DNA from 2 places in the Acuticoccus sediminis genome. Region 1 is predicted to be linked to the other one. Evidence: riboswitches for the same ligand, from Rfam matches in the RefSeq annotation. Region 1 holds a riboswitch; the other holds the start of a gene.
What was found. Region 1 has a riboswitch for cobalamin ahead of DLJ53_RS19340 (TonB-dependent receptor plug domain-containing protein). Riboswitches for the same ligand answer to the same signal wherever they lie in the genome.

Region 2: linked by a shared signal. The riboswitch ahead of DLJ53_RS06150 (energy-coupling factor ABC transporter permease) and the one ahead of DLJ53_RS19340 (TonB-dependent receptor plug domain-containing protein) in region 1 are both predicted to bind cobalamin.

Annotation. Positions count from the first base shown of each region.
Region 1 is NZ_QHHQ01000004.1:250,968-257,995, reverse strand. It holds gene DLJ53_RS19365 (LysR substrate-binding domain-containing protein) at 75-1,019, shown strand; gene DLJ53_RS19360 (hypothetical protein) at 1,218-1,565, opposite strand; gene DLJ53_RS19355 (helix-turn-helix transcriptional regulator) at 1,562-2,251, opposite strand; gene DLJ53_RS19350 (DUF2946 family protein) at 2,710-3,057, shown strand; gene DLJ53_RS19345 (DUF1775 domain-containing protein) at 3,128-4,198, shown strand; cobalamin riboswitch at 4,300-4,497, shown strand; gene DLJ53_RS19340 (TonB-dependent receptor plug domain-containing protein) at 4,619-6,550, shown strand; gene DLJ53_RS19335 (ABC transporter substrate-binding protein) at 6,550-7,028, shown strand, end outside.
Region 2 is NZ_QHHQ01000001.1:1,416,831-1,423,858, forward strand. It holds gene DLJ53_RS06130 (homocysteine S-methyltransferase family protein) at 1-468, shown strand, start outside; gene DLJ53_RS06135 (ABC transporter ATP-binding protein) at 465-1,481, shown strand; gene DLJ53_RS06140 (ABC transporter ATP-binding protein) at 1,586-2,533, shown strand; gene DLJ53_RS06145 (GNAT family N-acetyltransferase) at 2,658-3,209, shown strand; gene DLJ53_RS06150 (energy-coupling factor ABC transporter permease) at 3,314-3,994, opposite strand; cobalamin riboswitch at 4,047-4,275, opposite strand; gene DLJ53_RS06155 (BMP family ABC transporter substrate-binding protein) at 4,439-5,512, shown strand; gene DLJ53_RS35120 (DUF6492 family protein) at 5,697-6,611, shown strand; gene DLJ53_RS35125 (DUF2927 domain-containing protein) at 6,608-7,028, shown strand, end outside.

The DNA of each region.
Region 1 (7,028 bases):
TAACGGAGGCGACAATTGACATTTTGGCTGTTAGGACAAATCGATTATCTTTCGTCATCATATAGGCTGAGACTATGAATTTCGCGCAGATCCGCGCCTTCTATTACGTCTTTCGGGAAGGCGGGGTCGGTCGCGCGGCGCACATGCTGAACGTTTCGCAGCCCACGATTTCGCAGCATCTGAAGGCGCTGGAGGCGGAAGCCGACGTGCGCCTCTTCGAGCGGCGCGGGCGCGGTCTGGTGTTGACTGCCGATGGCGCGCAGGTCTTCGCCGCGGTGGAGCGGATGATGCGCGCGGCCGCCGACGTGGAGGACGCGCTCGCGAACGAAGGGAGCCTCGACGGCGGGCATCTGCGCGTCGTCTCCGACTCGCCGCCGCTCTCGGTCCGGCTCCTCAAGCGCTTCCGGGATCGTCATCGAAATGTCGCCGTGTCGATCACCGTCGCGTCGAAGGCGACCATCATGGCCCGCCTCGAGGATGGCGAGGCGGATGTCGGCATCACCGTCGAGCCGACCCTCGGCGTCGACTTCATCGGCCTGCCGCTTCAGAGCGAGGGTCTTGCCCTCTGCGTCTGGCGCGACCACCCGCTGACGCGGATGCGCCACGTCGGCGTCGGCGTGCTGGAAGACGAGGTGCTGCTCATGCGTGAGGCGAGCTCGCGCACCCGCGGCCTCGTGGAGCAGGCGCTGGCGCAGCTCGGCATCAGTCCGCGCGAGACCGTCGAGATCGGCGACCGCGAGGCGCTGCGCGAGGCGGTGGCGGCCAAGATCGGCGTGACGGCATTTGCCATGTCGGAGTGTCCGCCGGACCCGCGGCTGCACTACCTGCCGATCCATCAGGCGGAGATGAGCCTCGTCCTCCACGAGCACCTCGTGTTCCGCAAGCGCATCCGGGCGCGGCCGGAGGTCGCCGCGTTCATCGAGATCGCGCGCGAGTACGGCGCGGCGGGGATGGCCCGGGACGGACGCGTCCTGCCACGCCGGACGGGGCGCGGGCAGGAGCCGGGCAACGCGTCCTAGACCGCGGCGAGGGGCTGGCGGCGGCGGTCGGAGCACCGGGCCACGGGGCCGGGCGGATGAATGGAGGGGCAGCTGTCCGTCCGGCGCTGCGGCCGGCAGACGATCGGCAGGGCAAGGTCGCGCCGCCCGATCCGGGACGGTCCGGTCAGGCGGGAGGAGACCAGCGTCGCATCCCACACCGGCTCGTGGCCACCGCACTTACGGCACATCGGACGGCCGCTTCGTCAGGAGCTCCGCGGCCTGCGCGCCTCGCCCGGTCTCGATGACCCGCCGCAGCAGGTCCATGGCGTCGCGCATCCCACGCTGTTCCGCCGAGGATTGCACGACGAGCCACGGCGACGGCACGGCACACGGCGCAATGGCCGGCACCTCCGGAGGGAGCGCGGCACTTGTGCTCCAGCCCAAGGGGGCGGGGCCGGCCGGCTCACCGCCGGGCCGGGGCGGACGCGGCAGCTCGCACAGGAAGACGAGCCGCCCGCAGTCGTCGTGCCCCGTCAGCCCGCCGGTCTCGTCGAGCCACGGCTGTTCGTCGCGGTCCCCGCTCACCGGCCGGTCTCCGAGAGATCGTCCTCGCGCACCGGCCATTCGCCGGTCCGCGCGTCCGCGAACGCGCCGTTCAGGAGGGCGACGAGCTGCGCCTGGCTCGATGTTCCGGTCTTCAGGTAGATCGACTTCAGGTACTGGCGTACCGTGGTCGAGCGCAGCGCGAACCGTTTCGCGATGGCGTTGATCGACAGGCCGGCGAGGAGGCCGAGGGCGATGTCCGCCTCCCGCTGCGTGACCGAGAAGGTGTCCATCAGCGCCGCCGTGGTCCACGGCGCCGGGACGAGCGGGCGGACGATGAGGCCGTGCCGTTCCGCTCCGTCCGGGTCGGGAAAGGTCTCGACCACCAGCATCGCCTGCACGTCGCCGATCACGACGTTGCAGCGCACGCCCCGCGCCTGCGACTCGGCCAGATCCGCGAGGCGCCGCTCGACGGCCGCGCCGACCGGCCGCACGCCGTCCGGACCGCCGTAGGCGAAGAGGCCGGTGGCGATCAGGCGCCGTGCCGACGCCGCGTCGCACTGCAGCAGGCCGCGCATCAGACGGGCCACGATGGACCCGCATCGGCCCGGTGTGCCCGGGGCGAGCCCGGTGGCGCCGCGCGCGCCGGTCCCGTCGTCGAGACCATCATATCCGGGGACTGCGACGGCGACGAAGTCTGCCTTCTGGGGAAAGGGGATCACGTTCATAGCCTGTCCTCCCAAGTCGGAGGTCGGACGACAGTCGGTGTCTCCCGAGGGCGGCACACGCATCGTCAGCGCTCCATCTGGACAATCTGAATGCCAGGGAACGTTAGGCCCGGGTGGCGCAATGCAGCGTGACACAACCGTGAATCACGCGCATACGATTTAAAATTATTGCGTCAGAATCAGCATTTTCGATCGATTTTAGAACTTCGACGTGATTTTTCGTGCCGACGGTTGCGCTTCGTGACCCATTCCGCGCCCGTGAGCCGGGTCGATGATGGGCCATACTATCTCTCGCACCGCTTCGTCCGCCGACCCACTCCCATAGGGGGCTTCCGGGCCGGTGCGGGAAAAACGTGAACGGGCGGCAGGGCGTGTCGGAACGCAGCGGAGACAGTGCGGAGCAAAGCTGTTAGGGGTTCCGCGCGATGGGGCAGCGGCATGACATAGCGGCGGACCGGATGTCGGTCCCGGCGGCGTTTCGGGCGCTTCGGCGGCCGCTCGTCACGCTCTGCGCCGTCCTGCTGTTCGCGAACGTGTGGATCCCGGCCTTCAGCGTCGGGGTGCTGTCGCCGGGGCTGATCTGTCACGGCGCCGGCCCCGTCACGCCGGATGCCGGCGGCAAGACCACCGGTCCCCGGTTCCAGAGCTGCTGCTTCTCCGCCGTCGTCGCCTTGATGCCGGAGGCGGTGCCGACGCTGACCGTCCGCGCCGCTCCCGGCACGCAGCAGCCGTCACGCCTCGTCGCCGCGGTCACGGGACCGGCCGCGCCGCATGCCTTCCGCATCCGGGCTCCACCGATCTCCTGAGACACGACTGCACGTCGTCCGGACCGCACCGCGGCGTCCGGCAAATTGCTCGTTTCCTCAGGAGAAAACCATGTCCAACACCCGCATTCTGGGCGGGGCGACGGCGCTCGCCGCGCTCCTCGCCACGACACTGCCTGCGCTCTCCCACGCCACGTTCGAGATCGGCGAAGCGCCGGCCAACTCGACCTACAAGGCGGTCCTGCGTGTTCCGCACGGCTGCGACGGCCAGCCCACCAACACCGTCTCCGTCCGCATCCCGGAGGGCTTCATCGACGTGAAGCCGATGCCGAAGGCCGGCTGGACGCTGTCGACGAAGACGTCCGACTACGCCAGAACCTACGATCTGTGGGGCAGCGACGTCTCGTCGGGCGTCACCGAAGTGGTGTGGAGCGGCGGCGATCTGCCGGACGAGTACTACGACGAGTTCGTCTTCCGCGGCCGCATCACGGGCTTCGAGGCCGGTACCGTGCTGCCCTTCAAGGTCGTGCAGGAGTGCCCCGACGGGCAGGTCGCCTGGGTCAACGTCGCCGCGCCGGGCGAGGACGCGCACGACATCGACCACCCCGCGCCGACGGTCACCATCGCGGCGTCCGACGCGCCCGCGCCCGCGCACGGCCATGGTCAGGGTCATGCTCACGGCGAGCAGGCGGCGGCCGTGCCCGCGACGCTCGACATCGAGACCGTATGGATGCGCCAGCCGCCTCCGGGGGCGTCGGTCGCCGGCGGCTACCTCACCGTGACCAACACCGGCGACACCGACGACACGCTCCTCGGCGGAACCATCGGCTTCGCCAGGACCGTCGAGGTGCACGAGATGGCGGTCACCAACGGGGTGATGACGATGCAGGAGGTCGAAGGCGGCCTCGTCATACCGGCAGGCGAGACCGTGACGCTGGCGCCGGGCGGCTACCACCTCATGATGCTGGGCCTCTCCGGTGCGCCCAAGGCCGGCGAAACGGTGCCGATCACGCTCCGGTTCGAGCATGCCGGCCCCGTGGAGCTCATGATGGAGGTCGCACCCATCGGCGCCACCAAGCCGGCCGGCGGCGGTCACGGCGGCATGAACCACGGTGAAATGAAGCACGGTGAAATGAAGCACGGCGGAATGGATCATGAGGGGATGAACCACACCGCCAAATAGCGGCAATGGCCGGGCGGCGCCCGGTCCTCCATGGCGGACGTGGCCGAAGTGTCACGTCCGTTGCGCAACGCGTTCAGATCGTTGCGCCCCCGGATCAAGTATGTGACCTTCCGCGCGACGGTTCCTTCCGAGGATCAAAAGGGAACGCAGTGATGGCTTTGGCCGGACTCTGCGGCTGCCCCCGCAACTGTGAGCGGTGACGTCTCCGTCGACATGCCACTGGGCCGGTCAGGTCTGGGAAGGCGACGCGAGACGGACGACCCGCGAGCCAGGAGACCTGCCGTCGCATAGCGGTCACGCGCGGGATCGTCGGACGGGGTGTGTCGACGGGAGATGATCGGTGCGGACGTTCGCCAGGCGGCGGGGTCCGGACGGCCTTCGATCGCGGTGACGTTTTGGTACGTGCCGCACGAGGTCCCGATGCGCCAACCCGTCTTCGGTTGTTCCAGCCGATTCGCTCTCCCGCTTGCCTGCGCCGCCGCGCTCGCCGCCATCCCGGCCCATGCCCCCGCTTATGCTCAGGACGGAACGTCCGGCGTGATCTCCCTCGAGGAGATCGTCGTGACGTCGAACCTCACCCCGACCGCCGAGCGCGCCGTCGGCAGCGCCGTCACCATCATCGACGAGACGGAGCTGGAGGACCGCAAGGTCCGCGTCGTCGCCGACGTCCTGCGCACGGTCCCGGGCGTTACCGTCAACCGCACCGGCGTCGTCGGCAACCAGACGCAGCTCAGGATCCGCGGCGCGGAGAGCAACCAGACCCTCGTCATGATCGACGGCATCGAGGTCAACGATCCGTCGGGCGGGTCGGAGTTCGATTTCGCGCACCTCCTCACGCAGGGCGTCGCCCGCATCGAGGTCCTGCGCGGTCCGCAAAGCGCGCTCTACGGGTCGGACGCCATCGGCGGCGTCGTCAACATCGTCACCCGGCGCGCCGACGGGACCCCGACGGCATCCGGCTTCTTCGAGGGGGGGACGCGCGCAACCGCCTCCGGCGGGCTCTCGGCCGGCGGCAGCGTCGGCAAGTTCGACTACTTCGCCTCGTTCGGCGGGCTCCGCACGGAGGGCTTCTCCAGCGCCGCCGAGTGGAAAGGCAACCACGAGAAGGACGGCTACGAGAACGTCACCGCCTTCGGCAAGATCGGCTTCCAGCCCATCGAGGCGCTGCGGTTCGACGCCGTCGGCAGGCTCACCTCCTACAGCGCCGAGAGCGACGACTTCATCGGCGGGATCGGCCCGGTGGACGGGGACGGAAGCTCGGAGGGCCTGCAGCTCTTCGGCCGCGCCCAGGCCCGGCTCGACCTCTGGGACGGACGCTGGCGCCACACCGCGGGCGTCGCCCGCTCCCGGTTCGACAACGACTATCTGGACGGCGGCATCGTCACGAGTTCCTACCTCGGCACCCGCACCAAGTTCGACTACCAGTCGGACCTCTCGCTCGAGACGCCGGCCGCGTCGGCCACGCACGATCTCACGTTCCGCCTGGAGCACCAGATCGACGCGGCGGAGGTGGACGGCTACTCCACGTTCGACCGGTCCGTCGGCGAGACGAGCGTGGTAGGCCAGTACCGCCTCGGCGTCTGGGACCGGCTGTTCCTGACCGGGAGCCTGCGCCACGACGTCAACGAGCTGTTCGACGACGCCACCACCTACCGCCTCACCGCCGCCTACAACATAGACGAGACCGGCACGAAACTGCGGGCGAGCTACGGCACCGGCGTCAAGAACCCGACGCTCTTCGAGCTCTACGGCTACACCGATACCTACCACGGCAACCCCGACCTGAAGCCGGAGGAGGCGGCCGGCTGGGACGTCGGCATCGACCAGTGGCTCTGGCGCGAGCGGCTGATGGTCCAGGCGACCTACTTCAACCAGCGCATCACCGACCTCATCCAGGGGAGCGGCGAGACGTCGGTGAACGTCGCCGGCACCTCCGAGATCCACGGCGTGGAGCTCGCGGTCGCCGCGACGCCCGTCGAGGGACTCACGCTCCGGGGGAGCTACACCTACACCGACGGCGAGGACGCGCGCGGTGTGCGCCTGACGCGCCGGCCGATGCATCAGGCGAGCCTCGACGCGAACTACCGCTTCTGGCAGGAGCGGGCGAACGTGAACATCGAGCTTCTCTACACCGGTGAGCAGACGGACCTGTTCTACAATGCCGATTACTCGACGCGGGTCGTCGACCTCGACCCCTATGTCGTCGTCAACGCGGCCGCGTCGTGGGACATCAACGAGAACGCGCAGGTCTATGGCCGTGTCGAGAACCTCTTCAACACCCGCTACGAGCAGGCATACGGCTACGGCAGCCCCGGCTTCAGCGCCGTCGCCGGCCTGAGGCTCTCGTTCTGATGCGCCGCCCGCTCGCCATCGCCGTCCTCTGCGCCCTGGCGCTGCCCCACGGGGCGCGGTCCGACGAGGCGGTGGACGCGGCGGAGGGCGGGCGCCGGATCGTGTCGCTGAACCTTTGCGCCGACGAGCTGCTGATGCGACTGGTGCCGGACGAGGTCGCCTCGGTCACATGGTTCGGGAAGGACCACGCCGCTTCCACTGTCGCCGCGAAGGCGGCCGCGATCCCCGCCAACCACGGCCTCGCGGAGGAGGCGGTCGCCTTCGACCCGGACCTCGTCGTCGCCGGGCGCTACACCGCGCAGGCGGCGGTGTCGTTCCTGGAGCGCATCGGCGTCGACGTCTTCGTCATGGACGTGCCGGCGACGCTCGACGAGGCGCGCCGGTCGATCCTCGACCTCGCCGACCGCCTCGGCGTGCCGGAGCGCGGGGCGGCGCTGGTCGGCGAGATGGACGAGGCCATGGCGCCGCTCCAGGCGGA
Region 2 (7,028 bases), on a different contig from region 1:
CTGTCGACCTCGGCGGAGGCGATCGCCGCTGCGCGGGCCGTCGCGTCCGTCGATCGCCGCGCCTGGATCTCCTTCACGCTCGAGGAGGAGGGACCGCCGCGGCTGCGGGGAGGGGAGCCGCTCGCCGTCGCGGTCGCGGCGATTGCCGGGGCGGGACCGCTGCCTGTCGACGCGATCCTCGTCAACTGCACCACGCCGGAGGCCGTCGGCTTCGCCGTCGCCGAGCTCGCCGCGCTCGAACTCCCCGTGCCGTACGGCGGGTACGCCAACGGCTTCGGCCCGGTTCCCGGCGACTTCGGGCTGACGAGCGGCGTCTCCGACCTCGTGGAGCGCAACGACCTCGATCCGGACACCTACGCCAGTCACGTCGCCCGCTGGATGGCCAACGGCGCCACCATCGTCGGCGGCTGCTGCCAGATCGGACCGCCCCACATCGCGCGCCTGAGGGAGCTGATCGACCAGCCATGAGCGACACCGGACACGTCGAGCCCGTCCTCTCCGTCCGCCGTCTCAAGGTGGAGTTCCCGACCCGTCGCGGCGTGCTGCGGGCGATCGACGACATCTCGTTCGACATCGCCCCGGGGGAGGTGCTCGGCGTGGTCGGCGAGTCCGGCGCGGGCAAGTCGCTGACGGGGGCGGCCATCATCGGCCTCCTCGACCCGCCGGGCCGGATCGCGGAGGGGCAGATCCTGCTGGAGGGCAAGCGCATCGACGACCTGCCGCCTGAGGCGATGCGCAGGATCCGCGGCCGGCGCATCGGCATGGTGTTCCAGGACCCGCTGACGAGCCTCAACCCGCTCTACACCGTCGGCCGCCAGATCACCGAGACGATCCGCACCCACCTCGGGCTCGGCCAGAGGGCGGCGCGCAAGCGGGCGATCCAGCTCCTCGACGAGGTCGGCATCCCGGCCGCCGGCAGCCGCATCGACGCCTACCCGCACCAGTTCTCCGGCGGCATGCGCCAGCGCGTCGTCATCGCCCTCGCGCTGGCGGCGGACCCGGTGATGGTGATCGCCGACGAGCCGACCACCGCGCTCGACGTCTCGGTGCAGGCCCAGATCATCGGCGTCCTGAAGCGCATGTGCCGCGAGCACGGCGCCTCGGTCATGCTGATCACCCACGACATGGGCGTGATTGCCGAGACCGCCGACAGGGTGTGCGTCCTCTACTCGGGCCGCATCGCCGAGATCGGGCCGGTGCGCGACGTGGTGCAGCACCCGCAGCACCCCTACACGGCGGGCCTGATGGGCTCGATCCCCAAGCTCGACCACGCCGACCCGCGGCTGAAGCAGATCCCCGGCTCGATGCCGCGCCTCGACCGGATCCCGGCCGGCTGCCCGTTCAATCCGCGCTGCTCCGAGGCGTTCGCCAAGTGCATCCTGTCGCGGCCAGAGCCGATGCCGGTCGACAACTCCCGCGTCGCCTGCTGGCTGCGCGAGCCGCCGGTCGACGCCACGACGCGGTGGGAGGAGCCGGCATGAGCGAGGTCGCCGCCACCACCGCGACCGACTGGACCGCGGCGGCCATCGCGCCGGCCGCCACCAACCCGGGCGAGGTCATCGTCAGGGTCGAGCACCTGTCCAAGGTGTTCGACGTGTCGGCACCCTGGCTCGACCGGGTGGTGAACTTCCAGAAGAAGCAGCTCCTTCAGGCGGTGTCGGACGTCTCGTTCGAGATCCGCCATGGCGAGACCTTCGCACTGGTCGGCGAGTCCGGGTCGGGGAAGTCGACGATCGCCAAGATCGTCGTCGGCCTGCTGTCGGCCACCCGTGGGGAGGTCGTGGTGGAGGGGGTCCCGGTGGGGCGCGATTCTGCCGCGCTGCGCCAGCTCCGGCGGCGGATGCAGATGATCTTCCAGGACCCCTACGCGAGCCTCAATCCGCGCATGCGGGTGGACAGGATCATTGCCGAGCCGATCCGCGCCTTCGGCCGCGCCAAGGGGCGCAGCGTGCCGGAACTGGTGGCGGAGATCCTCACCGGCGTCGGCCTCGACCCGCGCGACGGGCAGAAGTTCCCGCACGAGTTCTCCGGCGGGCAGCGCCAGCGCATCTGCATCGCCCGGGCGATGGCCTCGAGCCCGACCTTCCTCGTCTGCGACGAGCCCACGTCGGCGCTCGACGTCTCGGTGCAGGCGCAGATCCTCAACCTGATGCGCGACCTCCAGGACGCGGAGGATCTCACCTACCTCTTCATCAGCCACGACCTCGCGGTCGTGCGGCATATGGCGACGCGAATCGGCGTCCTCTACCTCGGCAGGCTGGCCGAGGTGGCGCCGGCCAAGGGCCTCTTCGAGACGCCGCGCCACCCTTATACGCAGATGCTCCTCGGCGCGGTGCCGGACCTCGACATGTCGGGCCGCGAGAGGGTCCCGGTCGTGGGCGAGATCGCCAACCCGATCAGCCCGCCGCCCGGCTGCGCCTTCCACCCGCGCTGCCCGCTCGCCAACGAGCGCTGCCGTGTCGAGCGGCCGGAGCTGCTGGCGGCGGGGCCGGGCATGGCCGCCTGCCACGCGGTGGAGGAGGGGCGCGCCTGACCGCGCGCGTCCGCCGGCATGACCGCGCGACCGGTTGTTTGGCCGGCGCGCCCGTGTTAGGCGCCTCGGCCATGACCGAGAGCCCCATTCGCTGACGGGCCGGCCGTTGCCAGAGCCACCGACCATGCACGGGCGTCCGCCTCCTCCCGACCTCGTCATCCGCCCCGAAACCGAAAACGACGACGACGCCGTCGAGGCGATCTACCGCGTCGCGTTCGGCCCGGGCCGCTATTCGCGAACCGCCTACCGGCTGCGCGAGGGGATCGCGCACGACCCGCGCGTCTCCTTCGTGGCCGACCGCAGCGGGCTGGTCATCGGGGCGATCCGCCAGACGGCGGTGATGGTGGGGGGACGGCCGGCCTACCTTCTCGGCCCGCTGGCGGTCGCCGAGACGGCGGCCAAGCAGGGCATCGGCCGGACGCTGCTCACCCGCTCCATCGAGGCCGCCGCGGCAACGATGGCCGATGCACTGGTTCTCGTCGGCGACCCGGCGTTCTACGCGCCGTCCGGCTTCGAGCAGGTGTGGGACGAGATCGTCATGCCGGGCCCGGTCGAGCGGCACCGGCTGATGCAGCGGCCGATGCGCGGGCGCGTGCACGGCAGGCTCCTGGCCGATCCATGGCCGGAGGTGGCGCCGGAGCCGCTCGCCCCGCGGGAGGCGCCGGCGGCGACCTGAGCGAGGAGGGGGGCCGTGGGTGGGCCCGTCCTCGCTTCGACACGGGGCCGAAGAAGAAGGGCCGGACGAAGAAAGGCGGGTGCCGGAGCACCCGCCGGGCGGCCTCAGGCCGGGCTGTAGACGCGGCGGTTGACCAGCGCGGTACCGCCGAGGAGGCTGGCGCCGGTCTTTGCGGCGGCGAGCACCGCGAGGTCGGCCAGCGGCTCGATCAGCACCACCAGCATGTATGCGCCGCCGAAGCTCGCGACATTGGCGAGGTTCTCGGCGCCGAAGCCCTGGCCGTAGAACGCCCAGAAGGCGACCCAGGCGACGATGCCGCCCTGGTAGGCCGTCGACAGCGCCAGCGCCTGAGCGTAGCTCACCTCGACGTAAGGGGTCTTCGCCGGGATGATCCGCTTGGCGAGCAGGCTGACCGCGCCGAGCGGCACGATGAGCGTCGTGACGTTGATGAAGTACTGCGGCAGGTCGTACGGGGCGAAGAAGAGGCCCTGGATGAGGAGGCCGCCGGCGAGGCCGATGGCCGCCGGACCGGCGCCGAAGATCAGGAAGATCGTCGAGCCGAGGATGAGGTGCACCTCGGAGACGCCGACCGGATAGTGCGGCAGCACCTCGAAGAAGACGAAGACCGCGATGGTCGCGAGGACGGATCGCGTGAGGAAGGCGACCGGGCCGTCCTGGCGGATCGTGTCGAGCGCGAGCTTCGCGCCGATGACGGCCGAAGCCGCCGCTGTTCCGACGGCAAGCGCCATCTTGGCGCCGTAGACGACGCCGGGTTCGATATGCATGGTTCCACCTTTCTGCACCCACCGTGCAAACGGGGTTCGAGGACGCGGGCGGGAGCCCGCACGGCCGATGGCAGGTGTCCTGGCTTGCGGGTCGCTGCTCGATCCCACCTTCCCAGCCGCGCCCTTCGGGGTGCCGCCAGTGGTGTCACGGGATGTCGCTCGCCGCTCACAGTTGCGGGGGCAGCCACGGATTCGGTCCCTGTTGGGTACGCCACACCGTGTTCCCTTTTCACCCGCCCCATGCGTCTGCCGGAGCGGGAGCCATCGCGGGACAAAATCCCGCAGGCGGGTCCAGGATGCAAGCCTTAGTTCCCGGGACGGTGATCACGGCCGCGCTGTCGGTGGACACGGCGCGACGAAGCTAACGATAACGCATAGGCTGCTCTTTCCATTTTGCGTCGGCGGACGGTAACGTCGCGTGACATCACAACAGACGAGCCCGACATGACGCGTTTTGCGCCACTCCTCGCTTTGACCGCCGCCGCCGCTCTGATGACCGGCCCCGCCAGCGCTCAGGACCCGACGAAGGCCTGCTTCGTCTACGTCGGCTCGATCGGTGACTTCGGCTGGACCTACCAGCACGACCAGGGCCGCCTCGCCGTCGAGGCCGCGTACGGCGACAAGGTCGAGACCGCGTATCTGGAGAACGTCGCCGAGGGGGCGGACGCGGAGCGGGCGATCGAGCGTCTGGCACGGTCGGGCTGCGACATCGTCTTCACGACGTCGTTCGGCTTCATGGACGCCACCAACCGCGTCGCCCGCCGCTTCCCGGACATCAAGTTCGAGCACGCGACCGGCTACAAGCGCGAGTATCCGAACGTCTCGACATACAATTCGAAGTTCTACGAGGGCCGCTACGTGATCGGCCAGATCGCGGCGCAGGTGTCGAAGACCGGCACCGCCGGCTACATCGCCTCCTTCCCGATCCCCGAGGTCGTGCGCGGCATCAACGCCTTCCTCCTCGGCGCGCAGTCCGTGGACCCGGACTTCAAGCTGAAGGTCATCTGGGTGAACACCTGGTTCGACCCGCCGCGGGAGGCGGACGCGGCGCGCGCGCTGATCGACCAGGGGGTCGACATCATCACCCAGCACACCGATTCGACCGCGCCGATGCAGGTTGCGGCCGAGCGCGGCGTGCATGCCTTCGGCCAGGCCTCCGACCAGATCGAGTTCGGCCCCGAGACGCAGCTCACCGCGATCGTCGACGACTGGGCGCCCTACTACATCGAGGAGGTGGGCGCGGTGATGAACGGCACCTGGAAGCAGCAGGACACCTGGCACGGCCTCGCCGAGGGCAACGTCTCCATGGCGCCCTACACCAACATGCCGCCCGAGGTCGCCGCGAAGGCCGAAGAGACGGCGAACGCGATCGCCTCCGGCGCGCTCGAGCCGTTCACCGGCCCGATCAACAAGCAGGACGGCTCGGTGTGGCTGGCGGAGGGGCAGGAGGCGAGCGACGGCGAACTCCTCGGCCTCAACTTCTACATCGAAGGCGTCGACGGGCAGCTACCGCAGTAATCGCCCGGACGACCACGGGTCAGGACGATCGTCCTGACCCGCGCAGCGCCTGTGGCCAAACGGCCGCCGGCGCTTGCCGTGCGTTTCAGACGAGACATACTTTGGCATCGCCGCCCTCGACATCGCCGGGGGCGGATGGCCCGGGCGACCGTGCCGCGCGCCGGAGGGAGGAGAGTCGGGCACCATGCGCCTCGCGCTGATCACGCCGAGCTTCAGCCGAGACCACCCGCTGTGCGTCGACCTCTGCCGCTCGATCGACACCTACCTCGCCGACGACATCGAGCACGTCCTCATCGTCCCGGAGGCGGACAAGGCCCTGTTCGCCCCGCTCGCCGGCCCTCGCCGGCGCATCATGACGGACGAGGAGGTGCTGCCGACGACGCTCTGGAAGCTGCCGCTCCCGACCCGGATCGGCATCCCCGGCGTCTGGCACAAGCGCATCCGCACGCTCTACCTGACGCCGAAGCTCAGGGTGACGCGCGGCTGGCTGGTCCAGCAGGTGGTCAAGATGTCGGCGCACCGGGTGTCGGACGCGGAGGGCTTCGTCTTCGTCGACTCCGACATCGCCTTCGTGCGCCCCTTCGGCACGGACACGTTCGTCCGGGACGGCAAGCTGCGCTTCCTGTACGAGCCGGACTGCATCTACCAGTGGGTGGACCAGTACACGCGGTGGCAGGACGTCGCCTGCGATCTCCTCGGCATCGACCGCTTCCCGTTCGCCAACGACAACTACATCGGTGCCGGGATCTGCTGGCGGCGGGACCGTCTCGCCGAGGTGCGCGACCGGATCGAGGCGACCGCCGGGCGCCCCTACCACGAGGTGCTCCTCGGTCAGACCTCGTTCGCCGAATACGTCATCTACGGCACCTACTGCCGGCACGTGATCAAGGGCGACACGGGCCACTACGAGACGCCGCGGAGCTTCTGCCTCGGCGACTGGGTGTTCGACACGTCCGACCCGTCCGGCTATTCGGCGTTCGTCAACGGGCTGGCCGACGACCACGTCGCGGTCCTCATCCAGTCGACGAACGAATGGCCGACCGAGCGGCGGCGCGCGGCGATCGACGCGATCCGCCAGAACGCCGGGCTCGCGGCATGAGCGGGCGGGCGGTGCGCGCGGCCACCCGCCGCGTCCTGCGCCGCCTCGCGCTCGCCCTGGCGGTCGTCGCCGGTGCCACGCAGCCCCTGCTGGCGCAGACGCCCTATTCGAACGCGGAGCTGATCGACGGCTTCATGCTGACGGTCTTCGGCGCGGAGGTCGGCAACACGGCGCGCGATCTCGAGGCGGCGAGCGTCGTCAAGAAGTTCGAAGGGCCGGTCCATTACTCCATCGTCTCGATGGCCAACGAGGACTACTCGGGGAGCGTCCGCGCGTTCCTGCGCGACCTGTCGCGCGCCGTCGACGGGCTGACGCTGAGCGAGGCGGCGGCGCCCCGGATGGCCGACATGGTCATCTTCATGGTCGACCGGAACGACTACGTGCCGACGATCCGCAGCGAGGTCTGGCCGGGCGTCG